DNA from 4 places in the Mesorhizobium bavaricum genome. Region 4 is predicted to be linked to each of the others. Evidence: predicted binding sites of a transcription regulator. Region 4 holds the regulator's gene; each other region holds the start of a gene.
What was found. Region 4 encodes LexA, which represses DNA repair genes until DNA is damaged. Its sites were predicted from a motif close to TGTTCNNNNTGTGTTCNG; they were not measured.
Positions count from the first base shown of each region.

Region 1: AC1RZR_RS04165 (DNA recombination protein RmuC) is a predicted target of LexA. The motif match lies at 876-893, and genes of this name have one in related genera.
Region 2: AC1RZR_RS32610 (putative DNA modification/repair radical SAM protein) is a predicted target of LexA. The motif match lies at 882-899, and genes of this name have one in related genera.
Region 3: AC1RZR_RS04875 (YifB family Mg chelatase-like AAA ATPase) is a predicted target of LexA. The motif match lies at 1,219-1,236, and genes of this name have one in related genera.

Region 1 covers NZ_CM165566.1:877,465-879,665, forward strand. The annotation lists gene AC1RZR_RS04165 (DNA recombination protein RmuC) at 1-843, opposite strand, end outside; gene def (peptide deformylase) at 947-1,477, shown strand; gene fmt (methionyl-tRNA formyltransferase) at 1,482-2,201, shown strand, end outside.
Region 2 covers NZ_CM165566.1:6,744,624-6,746,824, reverse strand. The annotation lists gene AC1RZR_RS32615 (hypothetical protein) at 476-700, opposite strand; gene AC1RZR_RS32610 (putative DNA modification/repair radical SAM protein) at 901-2,136, shown strand; gene AC1RZR_RS32605 (UdgX family uracil-DNA binding protein) at 2,139-2,201, shown strand, end outside.
Region 3 covers NZ_CM165566.1:1,025,499-1,027,699, forward strand. The annotation lists gene gshB (glutathione synthase) at 199-1,143, shown strand; gene AC1RZR_RS04875 (YifB family Mg chelatase-like AAA ATPase) at 1,325-2,201, shown strand, end outside.
Region 4 covers NZ_CM165566.1:4,797,682-4,799,882, reverse strand. The annotation lists gene AC1RZR_RS23590 (ComEC/Rec2 family competence protein) at 1-841, shown strand, start outside; gene lexA (transcriptional repressor LexA) at 835-1,572, opposite strand; gene AC1RZR_RS23580 (hypothetical protein) at 1,535-1,912, shown strand; gene AC1RZR_RS23575 (GntR family transcriptional regulator) at 1,943-2,201, opposite strand, start outside.

The DNA.
Region 1 (2,201 bases), 2.9 Mb from region 4:
ATTCTCGTGGATCTCGGCGAACACCGATTCCGACGGCACGAACATGAAGGCGGTGTCCTGCGTCTCGCCCTGGATCAGGTATTTTTCCGATATATCGCGGACATGGATCTCGATGTCGCGGCGAAAGGCCTGCGAGGCGATCTTCTGCAGGTCGGCGCCATCGGCGGCGCGGATGGCGTTCCAGGCTTCGAGCGGAAATTTGGCATCGATGGCAAGGGACGGCGCGCCGTTCGGCATCTTCACCAGGCAATCGGGCCGGCTGCCGTTCGAGAGTGTGGCCTGGAATTCGTAGGCGCCATGCGGCAGGCCGTCGGCAACGATCGCCTCCATGCGCGACTGGCCGAAGGCGCCGCGCGTCTGCTTGTTGGAGAGGATCGCCTGCAACTGCACAACCTGGCCGGCGAGCGACTGGATGTTGCCTTGCGCGGTATCGATGATCGCCAGCCGCTCCTGCAATTTGGCCAGGCTCTCATGCGTGGATTTGGTCTGCTCGGTCATGGTCTGGCCGAGGCGGCCGGTCATGGCGTCGAGGCGCTGGCCGATCGACTGCGTCAGCTCCGCTTGCCGTGCCCCGAACACTTCGGCGATGGCGCCCATGCGGCCCTGCATCTCGGCCTGGGACTGCAGGATGCCGGCCATCCGCGCCTCGGCGTCGCGGGCATGATCGGCGGCTTCGGCGGCGGCGACGGCGCGCGCCTTGGCCGACCGCCACAGCGCGATGACCAGGGCCACGAACAGGCCAAGAAACAGCAACACGCCGAAAGCCAGCGCATGGCCGAGCGTGATCGTGGAAGCGCCAAGCCGCGCGACAGGCTCCGAAAGGATGGATGTCAGATCATTCATGTGGACAGCATAGCCGATTCGGTCGGCTGGCACAGATCAAAACGTGAACGCTGGCAAGGCGCCCCGGTTGACGCTTTTCGCTGGAGGTCTTAGGTGGAACGCCATGCCGATCAAGCCGCTCATCATCCTTCCCGACCCCATCCTGCGCCAGGTTTCCAAGCCGGTGGAGCGCGTCGACGGGCCTTTGCGCAAATTAGCCGACGACATGCTGGCGACCATGTATGACGCGCCCGGCATCGGGCTGGCGGCAATCCAGATCGGCGAACCGGTGCGCATGCTGGTGATCGATCTGGCCAAAGAAGACGAGACGCCGGCGCCGCATGTCTTCATCAACCCGGAAATCCTGAGCAGCGCCGACACGCGCTCCGTCTACGAGGAAGGCTGCCTGTCGATCCCGGACTACTATGCCGAGGTCGAACGCCCTGCCACTGTCCGGGTCAAATATCTCGACCGTGACGGCAAGCTGCAGGAGACCGAGGCCGAGGGCTTGATGGCGACCTGCCTGCAGCACGAGATCGACCACCTCAATGGTGTCCTGTTCATCGACCACATCTCGAAGCTGAAGCGCGACATGGTGGTGAAGAAGTTCAAGAAGCTCGCCAGGGACAAGGCGCCGGGCAAGATGGTGGGATAGGGGAATGCCCCTTCGCGTCATCTTCATGGGCACGCCGGAGTTTTCGGTGCCGACGCTGCGCGCGATCGCCGAGGCCGGACATGAGGTTGCCGCCGTCTATACCCAGCCGCCGCGCGCCGCCGGACGGCGCGGGCTGGAGCTGACGCCATCGCCCGTGCAACGCGAGGCGGAGCGGCTGGGCATCGAGACGCGCACACCGGTATCGCTCAGGGGCGAGGCCGAGCAGGCCGCTTTCCGAGTCCTGCAGGCCGATGTCGCGGTGGTCGTCGCTTATGGTTTGCTGTTACCGAAAGCGGTTCTGGAGGCAACCCGGCTTGGCTGCATCAACGGCCATGCCTCGCTTCTGCCGCGCTGGCGGGGTGCCGCGCCCATCCAGCGCGCGATCATGGCCGGGGACAGCGAAACCGGCATGATGGTGATGCGCATGGAAGAGGGCCTGGACACCGGTCCGGTGGGAATGGTTGAAAAATGCGCCATCGAACCCGATATGACAGCCGGCGATCTGCATGATCGATTGATGAGTGTCGGTGCTGCACTGATGGTGGAAGCGCTGGCGCGACTGGAAAGGAACACCCTGACATTTACTCGCCAAGCGGTGGATGGGGTGACCTACGCCAAAAAAATCGATAAATCCGAGGCTCGCGTGGACTGGACTCGCTCGGCGGGCGCGGTCCACAATACCATCCGCGGCCTGTCGCCCTTTCCCGGTGCCTGGTCCGAGATA
Region 2 (2,201 bases), 1.9 Mb from region 4:
CGGCGGTGCGAACTAGCCGCAGCTCGGCGGTGCGAACTAGCCGCAGCTAATGAACCACGTTTCCACACCGGCCAGTTGAAGTCCCGACCTGGCTATTTCTGGGCCCGTCACCTGATCCACGGTGGCGGGCTTTTTTATCCCCAATCGGAACAGCTCGAGTCCCTGGCGGCGTCCTCTCTTGGGTAGCACCGCTGACCAAGGGCAAACTTGGTCGGCCCGTCACGACTTCCTAAGTGGCGGGCTTCGCCAACTAAGGCTTTGAATTCGTAGACGAGCGAACGTTACCTTGTGCGCCGCGTCGGAAGTAGCTTGTCCTTCCGCCGTCCCACTTCCCTTTGACTTGGCCATTGGCTTCAACGACCGTGCCACACCCTGCGCTGTCCTTCCGAGTTACGCGCTGCCCGAGCTGCAATATGGCAGAAGCCGGAACGTCTATCTTTGGATGTTTACCCATCGCTGGCAGCTCGCTGATGGCCTAGCGATCAACGTTGGTCGGATTTGGATTGCCGGACTGGTTTGATTGCGGCGGCGCTTTTGCCGATGAAGCGATTCTACGCCTCGTTTCTTCAGCCGCTAAGCCGACGAGCGAATCGATATCTATCAAGACATCAATATGGCCGCTGGCCGCGACCGCCTTGCGAATTTTACCCAGCATGGAGAGCGTAAAATTAAGTACTTCTTTAAGCTCGGTGGGGTCCATGGCGCTCTCTCATCTTTAGATGGTCGAGAGGCCGGTCCGTTTAACGGGTCGCTCTTGATGGGTACCGTAATCGCATTTCAAGTCGATGAACAGGCAATTTGTCGGAAACGTACCAACGCGCTAAGGCGCCGTCGATCACTTTTTCACGGACTACGTCAAATGCAATAGCGCGACAGCTGCATAGAACATATCGTGAACTTATGGTAGCAGTTCCTGTGCGCGATAAGCTTGCAATCCTGGCCGACGCCGCCAAATACGACGCCTCTTGCGCCTCGTCGGGTTCGGCCAAGCGCGATTCACTGAAATCCGGTGGCATCGGCTCCACCGAAGGCATGGGCATCTGCCATTCCTACGCGCCGGATGGCCGCTGCATTTCGCTGCTGAAAATCCTGCTCACCAATTTCTGCATCTACGATTGCAGCTATTGTATCAACCGCTCATCCTCGAATGTGCGCCGCGCACGCTTCAGCATCGACGAAGTGGTGAAGCTGACCCTGGATTTCTACCGACGCAACTACATCGAGGGATTGTTCCTGTCGTCGGGCGTCATCCGCTCGCCGGACGAGACCATGGGCGAGATGGTTGAGGTGGCACGGCGGCTGCGGCTGGAGGAAAAGTTTTCAGGCTACATTCATCTGAAAACCATCCCCGAAAGCTCGGCTGAACTGGTCGAGAAGGCGGGGCTCTATGCCGACCGCTTGTCGATCAATGTCGAGCTGCCGACCGACGAAGGGGTGAAAAGACTGGCGCCGGAGAAGAAGCCGGAAACGATCAGGCTGTCGATGGCCAGACTGCGCCAGAAGATGGAGGAGAAAGCCGAACCGACGTTACGGACCAAAAAGCGCGAACGTTTTGCGCCAGGCGGCCAGTCGACGCAGATGATCATCGGCGCCGACACGACCTCCGATGACGGTATATTGCACACCAGCGCGCGGCTCTATGGTAGCTACCATTTGCGGCGCGTCTACTATTCCGCCTTCAGCCCGATCCCGGATTCGTCGTCGTCGCTGCCGCTGCAGAAGCCGCCCTTGATGCGCGAACACCGGCTTTACCAGGCCGATTGGCTGATGCGCTTCTATGGGTTTTCGCAGCCGGAAATCCTGGCCGGCAGCAGCGACGGCATGCTCGACCTCGCCATCGACCCGAAACTGGCCTGGGCGCTGCGCAACAGGGGGCAGTTTCCGGTCGACGTCAACCGCGCCGACCGCGAAGCCCTGCTGCGCGTTCCCGGCCTCGGCACCAAGGTGATCGCGAAAATCCTGGAGACCCGCCGCCACCGAGCGCTGCGGCTCGAAGATGTCGGGCGCCTGTGTCAATCGATTGCCAAGCTGCGGCCATTCATCATCGCCGAAGGCTGGTCCCCGGGCGGACTGACCGACAAGGCCGGGCTGCGCGACACCATCGTGCGCTCCTGCGAACAGCTGTCGCTGTTTTGACCATGCAGTCGGTTCAGCTCAACCTCGCTCGAAACAGCGTGCAGCTAAGCGGCGAGACCGATTTT
Region 3 (2,201 bases), 3.0 Mb from region 4:
TCAGAGCTTACCCTTGCACGGCAAGGCTTAAGAAAACGATGACGCACAGCCTCGCCTTGTCTCCAAATGACCGGAACGGTCAGGGCCTCCCCCGCGTTGCGGATCGCTGATGCCAACTTCAAAATGTCACGATTGGCAGACGGGCAATGAGCCTGTACAGGCAAGACAGTTGCCCATCCGAGCCGCCGGAGACTTGCCATGAAGCTGAAGATCGCCGTCCAGATGGACCATATCTCCACGGTGTCGATCGCCGGCGACACCTCGTTCGCGCTGTCGCTGGAAGCGCAGCGGCGCGGCCATCAGCTGTTCCACTATACGCCCGACCGGCTGTCGCTGCGCGACGGCAAGGTGTTTGCCCGCATCGAGGAGATGCAGGTGCGCGACGAGAAGGGCAACCATTACTCGCTCGGCGAAAAGGTGCGCACGGACCTTTCGGAAATGGATGTGGTCCTGCTGCGCCAGGACCCACCCTTCGACATGAACTACATCACCACCACGCATATCCTGGAGCGCATCCATCCGAAGACGCTGGTGGTCAACGACCCGGCCTGGGTGCGCAACAGCCCGGAAAAGATCTTCGTCACCGAGTTCTCCGACCTGATGCCGGACACGCTGATCACCAAGGATCCGCTCGAGGTTGCCGCCTTCCGCAAGGAGTTCGGCGACATCATCATCAAGCCGCTCTACGGCAATGGCGGCGCCGGCATCTTCCATCTGCTGGAGGCCGACCGCAACCTCGCCTCGCTCCTGGAAATGTTCGGCCAGATGTTCCGCGAGCCCTATATCGTGCAGCGCTACCTGAAGGATGTGCGCAAGGGCGACAAGCGCATCATCCTGATTGATGGCGAACCGGTCGGCGCCATCAACCGGGTGCCCGCCGAGCACGATTCACGCTCCAACATGCATGTCGGCGGCCGCGCCGAAAAGACCGAGCTGACGGAGCGTGAGCGCGAGATTTGCGCCCGCATCGGGCCGGCGCTGAAGGAACGCGGCTTCATCCTCGTCGGCATCGACGTCATCGGCGACTACATGACCGAGATCAACGTGACCTCGCCGACCGGCGTGCGCGAAGTCAGGCGTTTTGGCGGCGCCGACATTGCCAGCCTGTTCTGGGACGCGGTCGAGGACAAGCGGCGGACCTAGTCCGTTTTCATTTTGTCTTAACCATGTTCCGCCTTTTCAACCAGGCACAACCCGGCCGCGACCGGTGCGACTGCATGTTCCTGTAATGTTCTTGATTTGACCGGGGAACTGTGATTGTCTCCCTGTGGGGCCATTCCCGGCCTCACACGGGCTGGGGCCAGCCCATATCGGGGTTGCACGAATGGTGGCGCGGGTTCGCACGGTCGCTTTCCAGGGCATCGAGGCCGTGCCGGTCGACGTGCAGGTGATGATCGCACCCGGCAAGGTCAACATGCATATCGTCGGCTTGGCCGACAAGGCGGTGGCGGAGAGCCGCGAACGGGTGCAGGCGGCATTGCATGCCTCCGGCCTGTCGATGCCGTCGAAGAAGGTCACGGTCAATCTGGCACCAGCCGACCTGCCCAAGGAAGGCAGCCACTACGATTTGCCGATCGCGCTTGGCCTGATGGCGGCCCTGGGCGCCATTCCGGGCGACATGCTGGCCAGCTATGTCGTGCTTGGCGAATTGTCGCTCGACGGCACGATTGCCGCGGTCGCCGGTGCCTTGCCGGCGGCGATCGGCGCCAACGCCGAAGGCAAGGGCCTGATCTGCCCGTTCGCCTGCGGGCCGGAAGCGGCCTGGGCCGGCGCCGATTTCGACATTCTAGCGCCGCGCAGCCTGATTGCGATTGCCAATCATTTTCGCGGCACGCAGGTGCTGTCGCGGCCCGAGGCCGGCATCCACGCGTCGGCGCGCGACCTGCCCGACCTCGCCGACATCAAGGGCCAGGAGACCGCCAAGCGGGCGCTGGAAGTGGCGGCGGCTGGTGGACACAACCTACTGATGGTCGGGCCGCCTGGATCGGGCAAGTCGATGCTGGCGCAGCGGTTGCCGTCGATCCTGCCGCCGCTGGCGCCGAAGGAATTGCTCGAAGTCTCAATGATCGCCTCGGTGGCGGGAGAACTCGGTGAAGGCAAGCTGACCGACCGGCGGCCGTTCCGCGCCCCGCACCATTCGGCCTCGATGGCGGCGATGGTCGGCGGCGGCCTGCGCGCACGGCCGGGAGAAGTGTCGCTTG
Region 4 (2,201 bases):
CGTCCTCAGTGCTCTGGCGATGCCATTCGGTGCCGACGGCCCCTTTCTTTATGTGATGGGCAAGGGCCTGACGGCGATGATCGCCATGTCCGGATGGATTTCCGAGCGCTCGCCGGTCGACGCCGTCGGGTTGATTTCGCAGCAGTCTGTCCTGCTGGTGGCGATTGCCTTGGTCATTGCGACGATGGCGACGACATGGCTGCGGCTCGCAGCCCTTCCCTTTGCGCTTGCCGGCCTGTTGACCGTCTCGAATACGCGCCCACCGGACGTGCTGATCTCGGAGGACGCCAGGCTGGTTGCGTTGCCGATCGGGGGCGGCGAGCTGGCCGTCAGCCGCGCCCGTCCGAACGAATTCACGGTCGACAACTGGAAACGCGCGCTGACATCGGAAACCATCATCGTGCCGGAGGTGTTCAGCAAAGGAGAGGGGCAGTTCGACATAGCGGATGCCGCTGAACTGCCGCCGGGCGCGCCTTTCTACTGCACGTCAGGCGTTTGTCTCGCCAAGCATCCGTCCGGTGTGATCATCGCGCATGTCGAAGACGGGAAGGACGCCTGGAAGGCCTGCGGCTTCGCAGACCTGATCGTCATCAATGACGCCACGGCCTATGACCCCTGTCACAATCCGCTGGTGCTTGTCATCACCAAGCGACAACTGGCTCGCAAAGGCAGCGCCGCCGTCTTCTTCGATCGGGAGTCTGCGACGACGCCGGCAACGGTCAGCTTCGCGGTGGACAGGCCATACCGGCCCTGGCACACGCAACGCAAATTCTCGCGCGAGGCGAGGGGCCTTCCACCCTATCGCAAACCCGAAAAGCCGGCTGCAAGCCCTGCTCAGTAGCGCCTGATCAGGCCGACGAGCTTGCCTTGCACCTTGACCCTGTCCGGTCCGAAAATGCGGGTTTCATAGGCCGGGTTGGCGGCTTCGAGGGCTATCGAGGCGCCCTTGCGGCGGAACCGCTTCAGCGTCGCTTCCTCTTCATCCACCAGCGCCACGATGATCTCGCCCGGGCTGGCTGTATCGGCGTTACGGATGATGACCGTGTCGCCGTCGAAGATGCCGGCCTCGATCATCGAATCGCCCTTGACCTCCAAGGCGTAGTGCTCGCCGCCCATGATCATGTCCGGCGGCACCGAGATCGAATGCGTCTGGTGCTGGATGGCGTCGATCGGCACGCCGGCGGCGATGCGGCCCATCACCGGGATCGACACGGCGGAGACGACGTCGTCGTCATTGCCGGCAGAAGGCATCCGCGAAGGCGACGGTTTGATTTGCCGGCCAAGGCCGCCTTGACCGAGGCTGCCCTGGATGACGCTTGGTGAGAACTTTTTTGCCGCGTTGAGGCCAGGCGCGATCGAGTCCGGCAGCCGCAGCACTTCCAGAGCGCGCGCCCGGTTGGGCAGCCGGCGAATGAAGCCGCGCTCCTCCAGCGCCGTGATCAGCCGGTGGATGCCGGATTTGGAGGCGAGGTCGAGCGCTTCCTTCATCTCGTCGAAGGATGGCGGAATGCCGCTTTCCTTGAGGCGTTCATGGATGAACATCAGCAGTTCATGTTGTTTGCGCGTCAGCATGGCAGCCCCCAGGTTACCTGAAATCGGAATCGGAAAAACAAACCCAGAACAAACACTATCTGTTCCAGTTGTGTTCCGCAACCGTTTAAAGTTTAATGAATTTGTTAAGACGGCTGAAATCATTTGCCGCGCGGTAGCGTGCGGCGTTCCACGCTTGCCTGCAACCGCCACAGCCTTGGTTCGATTGAAAATGTTATGGTTAATGGCTTTGGCCCACCCTGTGTCGGGCTTGGCATCCGTTACAGATGAAGCTCAACGAGAGGGCTTTGGTCACGTCACCGATGGTTGGCCTGCCGTGAACGAAACGAAGCCAAAATGCCAACTTCGCCGGAGAAATTGACCAAGTCGGCTTTAGCCTGTTCCTGTTGCATTACCGCTTGTTCGTGCTGCCGTCGCCAGCATGGACATAGACATGCAACGTGTAGCCGATGTGGGCGATCATCAGGGTTTTCGCGCGCTCGATGTTGCGATCCAACGCCGCTTCCATGAGCGCGGTGTGATGTTCGATCGCGACAGCCTGGCGCAACGCCGCCACGGCCTCCTCATAACCATGCTGCAGGCCAGCGACCGCTCGCAGGGTTGGTGCAAGGCCTAGAAACCGGTGATGGCGACGCAGTTGATCCGCGATC